3 regions of the Marinobacter sp. B-21 genome follow, and region 3 is predicted to be linked to each of the others. Evidence: riboswitches for the same ligand, from Rfam matches in the RefSeq annotation. Region 3 holds a riboswitch; each other region holds the start of a gene.

Region 1 (3,277 bases), on a different contig from region 3:
TGGAAAATATTGCTGACCAGATAGAGGCTGCTCTGGCTCTCGTACTTCACGATATCTGACAACGCAACCACGCCCCGCACTTCGTCCCGATCCATCACGGGGAGGTGGTGCACATTGTTGTGAAGCATGGTGAGCATGGCTTCGAAGATGAAGGCGTTCGAGCGGATGGTGATCAGGTCCTCCGACATGATGTCACTGATGGGTGTCTCCGAGGGCAGGGCTTCGCTGAGCGCACGGGTGCGAAGGTCGCGGTCAGTAATAATACCCTTGAGCAACGGCTTTTCGCCTTCCTCGTCCATCAGTAACAGGGCGGAAACGCCATTGTCCGTCATGATCCGGGCAGCTTCCTGGAGCCTGACCGTGCAGGGCGCCGAGACCGGTTCCCGGGCAATCAGGCGGGTGACTTTTGAGGTCATCAGCTGGTTCGACTTTTCCCGCCGGGAGAGGGCAGATCGCAGGCGGCTGCGGTCCTCAATTTCCACGAAATCGGCAAAATTTTCGTCGTTTTCCCACAGGTAATGGAAGATTTCACCGGGGATCTTGTAGATCAGCGTGTCTTCCAGAGCCTTCGCCGGAAACCGCACCTTCTTGCGCATCAGCAGGCCAAACTGGCCGAATATCTCTCCTTCGCCGATCCGGTTATACAGCTCGCCGGTGCGCCGGTAGATCTCCACGGCCCCGCTGCGCACATAGCAAAGCCAGGTGTTCTGCTCACCGAACTCCAGGATCTGGGTGCCGGCCTTGAAATACACCACCTCAATGCCGCCAACCACCCTGTCGAGCAGCTCCTCGGGCAGCTCGTCAAACGGCGGGTACTGCGCCATGTGATTGCGGATGTCGATAAGCTCGGCCTGCATAAAACTCCCTGTTTTGACGGAGGAAAATCAATCTGAGATAAGCAATATAGCAGTGGCAGGGAGCAGCGGCCATGTCGGCATTTGACGGATCTCATTGACCGCTTTCGCCGGAGTTGCTAGCCTTCCACTACTTTTTTTCAGGTGTCCGTCGCACAGCGCGACGGGTGAAACGGGAAATCGGTGAGCCTGGCAACGCCAGCGCAAGTCCGATGCTGCCCCCGCAACGGTAAGCAGGATAACGGCAATCTGATGCGCCACTGTGTCGTCATGGCATGGGAAGGTGATTGCCCGGGAACCTCGGTTCCGCCTGCCAGCCCGGAGACCGGCCTGGAAAAACACCCGATGTTGCGGTGGGCGACTGGGTGGGTGATAGTCCGGTTCCGCTTTCCTGCCACCCGATGATTGCCTGCCCCCTGCTTTCCCGTTCCGCAACAAAACCCAGATTCCTGCGCGGGTGCGCGCGGTGCGGAGCCACGAATAATGACTGTGAAACCTTCCTTCCCTGCCCTGGTGACAGCAACGTCACTGTTAACCCTGCCTGTCCTTGCGCTGGGCCAGAATGACAATGACACCGAAGCCCTTGATCCGATCATCGTCACAGCAACTCTTGGTCCGAAAACCGTAGGTGAAAGTCTGTCGTCGGTGACGGTCATCGAAAAAGACGACATCCGTCGCCAGCAACCAGCCGAATTCCGGGATCTGCTGGACGCCCAGCCAGGTGTTAATGTGGTTTCCGATGGCAGCTATGGCAAGACCACCAGCGTCTTCCTGCGCGGTGCCGGCAGTTCCGGTACGGTTCTGCTGCTGGACGGTATCCGCCTGCGCTCAGCCACCGCCGGCATCCCGCCCTGGCAGTTCCTGCCGCCGGAGCTGATGGAGCGGGTCGAGCTTGTACGCGGTGCGAAAAGCTCCCTGTATGGGGCGGATGCGGTGGGCGGTGTTATCCAGGCGTTTACCCTCGAGCCAGAAGCGGGCCGCCAGGGCTGGGCGGAACTGTCCGGTGGCTCCCACGAGACGCTTGAAACCACGGCCGGCGTGGCCGGAAGGGAAGGGCAGTCGGCGTTTCTGGCCGGCGGGGTTTATTCCGATACCGAGGGCACTAGCTTGCGGGCCGGTGGCGAGGATAAGGGGTTTCGCAATGCCGGCGGGCTGGCAAAGATCAGCCACGAGTTTCGCCAGGGCGGCGGTGCCGGGCTGACGGTGTTCCAGTCCGAGGGCAATACCGAGTTTGAAGGTGGTGATACCGATTTCCTGATCCGTGCCATGGGGCTGTATCTGGAAGCGGTTGCCAGTGACTACTGGCGCACCCGGATCCAGTTCTCAGAGGCCAGGGATGAACAGGACACCTTCGGGAGTTTTCCGAGCACCTTCGACACCCTGTCCCGCTCTGCGCGCTGGGAAAACACGTTGACTGCCGGCGTCCACGAACTGGTTCTTGGCTCGGAGGTGGTGATCGACGAAGTGGACGGCAGTAGCGACTTCCTCGAAAACAGCCGGTCGAACAGCGCGGTATTTGGTCAGGGACGCCTGAACTTCGATGCGACAGACCTGCTGCTCAGCCTTCGCCTTGATGACAACGAAGCCTACGGCAAGGATGAGACGGGGGGCGTGGCCCTTGGCCACCAGCTGGACCGGGCCCATCGTTTGCGCCTCAGCTATGCCACTTCGTTCCGGGCTCCAACCTTCAATGATCTTTATCTGACCGTACCATTCTACACCGGTAATCCCGACCTTGATGCGGAAGAAGGCCAGATGATCGAGGCCGGTTTTACGGGGCGTTATGACCACTGGTACTGGGACATTGCGCTCTATCAGAACGATGTGAAAGACCTCATTACCTTTGTCTCTGACCCGGTAACGTTTGAGGGCACAATGGAAAACGTAGAGACGGCCCGGATCCGCGGTATCGAAGTTTCCTCGGGTATTGAAACCGCGGACTGGAACCTGGCAGCAGCCGTAACCTACGCGGACACCGAAAATCGGGATAGCGGTGCCCGCCTGCCGCGCCGTGCCGAAAAGAATGTGCGTCTCGACGTTGATCGCCTGTTTGCGCAATGGTCTGTCGGTGCCAGCTTCATCGCCGAGAGTGACCGCTATAATGATGCAGCCAACACCAGCCTTCTGTCCGGGTACGGCACAGTCGATATACGAACAGCCTGGAACTTTCAGCCGGGCTGGTCGGCGTCACTCAAGGTCGACAATCTTCTGGACCGCCGCTATGCCACCAGCCGGGGCAATGACAGCGTGACCTTCGAACCTTTCGACTATCTGGCCGCTGGCCGGACCTTCATGGCCTCGGTGCGCTATGATTTCCGCCAATAGTTCCACTCGCTGACCGGTGATGTAATCCTATGATCCAACGCGGGTTTGCCCTGTTGCTAGCGCTTTGTGCCCTGATGCCGGTATCGGCATCGGCCCGG
Region 2 (3,277 bases), on a different contig from region 3:
GATCGTGATTGGCGGCTACACCTACGGTGGTCTTTTGGCCTGGCTGGAACAGAACGGTGGCATACGGGTAACCGAAGCGCCGAACCACCGATCGGCCGTTGATATGCTGAAGCGCAAGCGGGGTGACTATCTCCTGGATTACCGGCGACCGGTTCAGGAAATCCTGACAGAGCCTTCGGATAGTGTTATCCGGGAATCGGAAGTGCGCACCCGCAATGCCGCGTGGATTTTCTCGCTTACACATCCCCGTGCAGCGTTGCTGCGGGACGACTTTGATGATGCCTACCTGCGACTGGTGGAGAAGGGCGAAGTGCCCCCGGTGCGTGAAATTACCGGAGGTTATGTGATACCAGGGTTCCCCGAGGAACTTCGGTAAACGGCCCTTTGCACAGGGATATATCAGGGATTGAGCACGATATCACCGTACCAGGCGGTCGCTGTTTCGTTGGTGTTGTCTGAATCCGACATGATCGCAATACCCACTACCGGCGGCGGTGCCTCGCCAAAGGCCTTTCGATAATCGGCCACGATATCCCGCTCAATCGTGACCCATTCGCCGACCTGTTCCGAGCCGGAATTGACGGCGACCATCACGGTTTTCCCGGTGTAGGGGTTGGGTACGAACTTCCCCTCCGGCAGGGTGTTGGCCCAGATGTAGTTCAGGGCATTGCCCGGCAGGGTTTCGCCGAACAGCACCTCCACGGCCTTGCGTTTGGCACGTTCGAAAAAGCCGGCCTTCTCAGGCTGAAATTCAAAGGCGACATAGATTCGGGCGGGGTAGTCATCCCCCGACTTTTCCCGGGCATCACCCTGTTCAAAAACGTTTGAGACTTTCCAGCGCCATTGCAGAACCAGCGAGTCGGACGGTTCCAGATTCACCCGGGCAATCAGGCCGGAAGCTCCGCCCCTGGTGGTGGCCTTCACCACCTGTTCTCCATCCTCTGTTACCAACTCATAGCGGGTGAGCTGGTCGATTTTGGGAAACTCCAGAGGCTCCCAGCCGTCGTTAAGGGACTGCATTTCAGAAAACGGAGTCAGGATTGCTTCCTGCGCACCGGCCTGGGAAAACGCCAACAAACAAACGAGGCTCAGAGCCCAGGTTTTGCAATACCCGGTTAAATGCATGACGGTTTTCCTCTGCTCAGACAGTAAGAAGGCAGACAGATGTTTTACCGGAAAGTGCCTTGTTCTGTAAAAGCTACCTGTATATAGTGTCTCCATCCTTGGCAAAATACCATATGTAGTGACCATCGCATAACCAACATGGTTGGCGCCTGATCAATCCCTACATCCTGGTATCGGGAATCCGGTGAGACTCCGGAACTGACGCGCAGCGGTATTGGGGAACGAGCGTGGCATCACAGACACTGGCGCAAGCCGGGAAGTCGCCACGCAAGGCTGAATCGAACGATTCACGCCCCTGAGTCCGAAGACCTGCCTGGGAGAACACTGCACCTTCGCGTTTCAAGGTGAGCAGATCGGACCCAGGCCAGGCTCGTAGGTCGGATTACGCATTCGCTAATCCTACGGTGCTGCTGCTCAGATCCCCTGCCTACGCGAAGGTTATGGAACTCAACGCGTATTCAGGAGAACAAAGCATGTCCGCCTCTGCCCTGGCCGAACCCCGGTCAACCTCACACGCCGATACCCAATCCCTGCAGGTCATCAAACGCAACGGCACCCTCGTTGGCTTTGATCTGTCCAAGATCAGCGTCGCCGTCACCAAGGCGTTTCTGGCCGTGGAAGGGGACAAAGCCGCCGGTTCTGCCCGTATTAACGATGCTGTGCACCGGGTCACCGAACAGGTTATCCACGCCATTGGCCGGCGCCTGAAAGCCGGCGGTAAAGTGCACATCGAAGACATCCAGGACCAGGTGGAACTGGCCCTGATGCGGGCCGAGGAACAGAAAGTGGCCAGGGCGTATGTGCTGTATCGGGAAGAGCACGCCCGCGAGCGTGCCCGCCATGCCCCGGTGGAGGCCCACCCGCACCTGACCGTGAAGAAAACCAGCGGCGAGATCGCCGCCCTCGATCTTGGCCTGATGAAGCTCCAGGTGGAGCAGGCGGCGACCGGGCTCGAAGGCATTGATGGCGATTCCCTGGTGGACGATGCACTCACCAATCTTTATGACGGCATCGCCGAGGAAGACGTACTCTCCGCGCTGATCATGACCGCCCGCAGCCGGATCGAGCAGGAGCCGGATTACAGCGTAGTTACTGCGCGTTTGCTGCTGGAACAGCTGAGACTGGAGAATGCCGCCGCCCTGAACCTGCCCATCAGCCGGCCGCTGGCGGAAATCTACCCGCAGGCACTCTCGGCATTCATTGAGGCCGGTATTCGCTATGAGCTTCTGGACGAAGCGCTGGCGGCCTACGATCTGGAGCGCCTGGGCGCGGCCCTGAAACCGGAGCGGGACCTGCAGTTCGGTTTCCTTGGTTTGCAAACCCTGTACGACCGGTATTTCCTGCACTGGAACAAGGCCCGGCTTGAGCTGCCGCAGGTATTCTTCATGCGGGTGGCCATGGGCCTTGCCCTGCGTGAAGACGATCCGAATGCGCGCGCCATCGAGTTCTACAAGCTGCTGTCCAGTTTCGATTACATGGCTTCCACACCGACGCTGTTCAACAGCGGCACCCGCCATTCCCAGCTGTCTTCCTGCTACCTGACGACTGTCGGCGACGACCTCGAAGACATCTACGGCGCCATCCGCGACAACGCCCTGCTCTCCAAATGGGCCGGCGGTCTGGGCAACGACTGGACACCGGTGCGGGCGCTGGGCGCTCACATCAAGGGCACCAACGGTCAGAGCCAGGGCGTGGTGCCCTTCCTGAAAGTGGTGAACGACACCGCCGTGGCGGTGAACCAGGGCGGCAAGCGCAAGGGCGCGGTGTGCGCCTATCTGGAAAGCTGGCACCTGGACATTGAGGAATTCCTGGAGCTGCGCAAGAACACCGGTGATGAACGCCGCCGCACCCACGATATGAACACCGCCAACTGGGTACCGGACCTGCTGATCGAACGCATGCGCGAAGACCGCGACTGGACGCTGTTCTCCCCCAGCGATGTGTCCGATCTGCACGATCTTTACGGCAATGCTTTCCGTGAACGCTATGAGTATTACGAGGCACTGGCGGAGCAGGGCAAGATCAACCTGTTCAGGAAGACCCCGGCCAAACAACTGTGGCGCAAGATGCTCACTGTACTGTTCGAGACTGGCCACCCCTGGATCACCTTCAAGGACCCCTGCAACCTGCGTTCACCCCAGCAGCACCGGGG
Region 3 (3,277 bases):
GAGGTTGCCGGTTTCTTTCTGGTAGGCCTTCATGCGTTCGCGAACGTGGTCAAGAACGTCCAGAGCAAGCGCCCGGCCTGACTCGCTGGTGATGTCTTCCCGGTCATCCGTGTAATTGCGGACCATCTCGTTCAATCCATTCACCCCAATGGTGGAGAAGTGGTTTCTCAGGGTCCCCAGGTAGCGTTTGGTGTAAGGGAACAGACCCTCTGCCATCAACTGGTCAATCACCCTGCGCTTGGTTTCCAGGCTATCCCGGGCCAGGCCCATCAGCTTATCCAACCGGGCAAGCAGCGCGCTCTTTTGCCCCTTGTAGAGATATCCAAGGCGAGCGCAGTTTACGGTAACGACACCCAGAGAGCCGGTTTGCTCGGCGGAACCGAACAGGCCATTACCGCGTTTGAGCAGCTCGCGCAGGTCCAGCTGCAGGCGACAGCACATGGAACGGACCATGTTGGGCTCCAGGTCTGAATTCAGGAAGTTCTGAAAATACGGCAGGCCGTAGCGGGCGGTCATTTCAAACAGTCGCAGGGCATTGTCCGACTCCCAGTCAAAATCCCGGGTGATGTTGTAAGTGGGAATGGGAAAGGTGAATACCCGGCCCATGCTGTCACCAGCGGTCATCACTTCAATATAGGCCTGGTTGATAATGTCCATTTCGGCCTGCAGGTCGCCATAACTGAAGGGCATTTCCACACCGGCAATCACCGGGATCTGTCCACGCAGGTCTTCCGGGCACACCCAGTCCAGGGTGATGTTGGTGAAGGGAGTCTGGGTGCCCCAGCGGGAGGGTACGTTCAGGTTGTAGACAAACTCCTGGACACACTGGCGAACCGCTTCATAGCTCAGGTTGTCCTTACGGATATACGGCGCAAGGTAGGTGTCGAAGGAGCTGAAGGCTTGGGCCCCTGCCCATTCGTTTTGCAGGGTGCCGAGAAAGTTCACCATCTGGCCGATGGCGCTGGACAAGTGCCTGGGAGGCCCGGCTTCCACTTTGCCCGGCACACCGTTGAGCCCCTCATGCAGCAGAGTTCGCAAGGACCAGCCGGCACAGTAACCACTGAGCATATCGAGGTCATGAATGTGCAGATCGGCATCACGGTGGGCCTGGCCGATTTCCGGGGTGTAAACCTCGTTCAGCCAGTAGTTGGCAATCACCTTGCCGGCGGTATTCAGAATCAGACCGCCGAGGGAGTAGCCCTGATTGGCGTTGGCGTTTACCCGCCAGTCGCTGCGATGAAGGTATTCACTAACGGTGGCCGAGATATCCAGCAAGGATGGATCGGCAGCTTCTGAGGTGGTCGTGGCGGGCATGTGCTCCTCCTGGAATCGCATCAGGTCTGTAGAACCTTCGCGTATACAGGAGATCACACACGGGCAACCAGACCCGGGGCTTGACCAACTGTTCACCCTGAGTCGCGAAGGTGCAGTGCATGTTGCCCTGGCAGGTCTTCGGACTCAGGGGCGTGAACCTTCCGGTTCGGCCTTGCGTGGCGACTTCCCGGCTTGCGCCAGTGTCATCATGCCACGGTTGTTCCCCAATACCGCTGCGCGTCAGTTCCGGAGTCTCACCGGATTCCTTGCCACAAACACAACATATTGTGGCTTACCAGGACACAATTACTATATATATTAATGCAGAAAAATTCAACCAAGAAAATTTATCTCGTTTACTTCTTAAAAATCGAACAAAGGGAGAGAATGAGCGAGGGATTGGGAAACAGAGGAAAGGCGGCGGCAACACCAGCCAGCCCGGTAACGGACAAGCTGGCTGGAGGCCTTCAATTAATCAGTAACCACCTTTCTTGCCGGTACCCACGTAGGCAAAATCCCACTCCACATCGAACGGAACCCACCATTTGCCGACACCGGTTTCTTTGTCCTTATGGCGATAAAATCCCTGATAGGGGGGCGGATCAATGTGATAAACCACATGGTATTTGCCCGGGCCGTCCAGCTTGATGTTGGCACCGTAGTGCGGTCCATCAGAGGCCACCATCGGCATGAAAGCGCCGGTTCTGGACCAATCCGAACCATCTTTGGTCAGCGTGAAGGTAATTCCCAGATAAGGAACCCAGGCACCGGCACCGTTATTGTTACCAGGCAGTGCGGCGATATCCGCTTCCAGATGGATATCCTTTTCACCCATGCCCGGCAGTTCCGGTGTCATCATCACCGGCTGCAGGTACACCGCGCCGATTTCCATGCCATGCTTCTCTACGGGCTCACCGACCACCACTTCGCCAGCAATAGCGTGGCCGGCAAGCACCAGGCTGCCGGTCAACATGGCAGCAGCAGTGAATGCGCGAGTGCTTGTTTTCATAGCCTTACTCCTCTTTTAGGGTGGTTTCACATCTTCTTTTTTGATCGGGAACTTGCCGGAATGCGGTAGATCTCAGAGCACCGCCATCCACCAGGCGGCAGCCATGGCACTGCTGCCCGCCGCACTCGGTAACAGCGCCAGCCAGCGGCCACGGCCAACACCCAGGCCCTGCAGAATTCGCCAGGCCAGCCAAACACTCCAGACCCAGCCGAGAAAAATCATTGCGGCTTTCGCATTACTGACCTGCACGGCGGTCATACCCAGGCGCAGAAAGGGGGTGAACAGCTCGGTGGCGAGGCCGATCATCAGAGCCATCAGCGCCACGGGGGCCTGGCTGTAACCAATCTGGACGAAGGCCTGAAACAGGCTTGCGGTACCGCCCTGCAACCTGGCCAGCCCGGCACTCGCCAGACATGCCACACTCAGCACCAGAGCAGACAATGCCATGACCGCGACCATGGTGCCGGCGATCATGAAGAAATCGAGCCAGCGAAAGACTTCCCGGCGCTCCGGATGCACACTCATCAGCCAGGCCGGCCCAGGCTTACCAATCCAGTACTGGCCCTGTTCGATAAACCAGGTACCTGCCACTTGCCGCCAGTCGCTGTAAAATGGCAGCACCAGCCATAAGAAGCCACCCAGAGCCACACCGGCACCCAGAAAGATAAACAGGATTTCCCAACCATCCGGGGCATGATGACGAATGGATTCCAGTTCCTGACCCGGCCTGCGGAAAGACACCGCCAGGCCCGCTGTATGGCCGGGCAGAATACAGCGCAGGCATTCGATGCAATGGCGAGTAGCCCGTTTACGGGGCAAGTCGATATAGGTAGGGCAAATGGTTTTGTCAGTGAGTTCGTCCGGTCCGGACTTCCACTTTCGCGGGCAAAGCTGCACCGCACCCAGGCGGGCAAATACCCCCAGTAATAACCCTATGGGGCACAGGTGCCGGCA

Evidence for each region. A riboswitch is a leader RNA that binds a small molecule or an ion and turns the genes downstream of it on or off. The one in region 3 is predicted to bind cobalamin.
Region 1: another riboswitch for cobalamin. It lies ahead of AC13C0_RS16825 (TonB-dependent receptor); the one in region 3 lies ahead of AC13C0_RS03875 (ribonucleoside triphosphate reductase).
Region 2: another riboswitch for cobalamin. It lies ahead of AC13C0_RS01360 (ribonucleoside-diphosphate reductase subunit alpha); the one in region 3 lies ahead of AC13C0_RS03875 (ribonucleoside triphosphate reductase).

The regions. Positions count from the first base shown of each region.
Region 1 covers NZ_JBSXNZ010000086.1:84,463-87,739, forward strand. Annotated here, with positions in the region: gene AC13C0_RS16820 (putative nucleotidyltransferase substrate binding domain-containing protein) at 1-857, opposite strand, end outside; cobalamin riboswitch at 980-1,202, shown strand; gene AC13C0_RS16825 (TonB-dependent receptor) at 1,338-3,179, shown strand; gene AC13C0_RS16830 (cobalamin-binding protein) at 3,209-3,277, shown strand, end outside.
Region 2 covers NZ_JBSXNZ010000034.1:6,178-9,454, reverse strand. Annotated here, with positions in the region: gene AC13C0_RS01370 (substrate-binding periplasmic protein) at 1-376, shown strand, start outside; gene AC13C0_RS01365 (DUF3047 domain-containing protein) at 400-1,020, opposite strand; cobalamin riboswitch at 1,277-1,456, shown strand; gene AC13C0_RS01360 (ribonucleoside-diphosphate reductase subunit alpha) at 1,599-3,277, shown strand, end outside.
Region 3 covers NZ_JBSXNZ010000050.1:52,718-55,994, forward strand. Annotated here, with positions in the region: partial or broken gene AC13C0_RS03875 (ribonucleoside triphosphate reductase) at 1-1,278, opposite strand, end outside; cobalamin riboswitch at 1,427-1,629, opposite strand; gene AC13C0_RS03880 (iron transporter) at 1,790-2,323, opposite strand; gene AC13C0_RS03885 (4Fe-4S binding protein) at 2,396-3,277, opposite strand, start outside.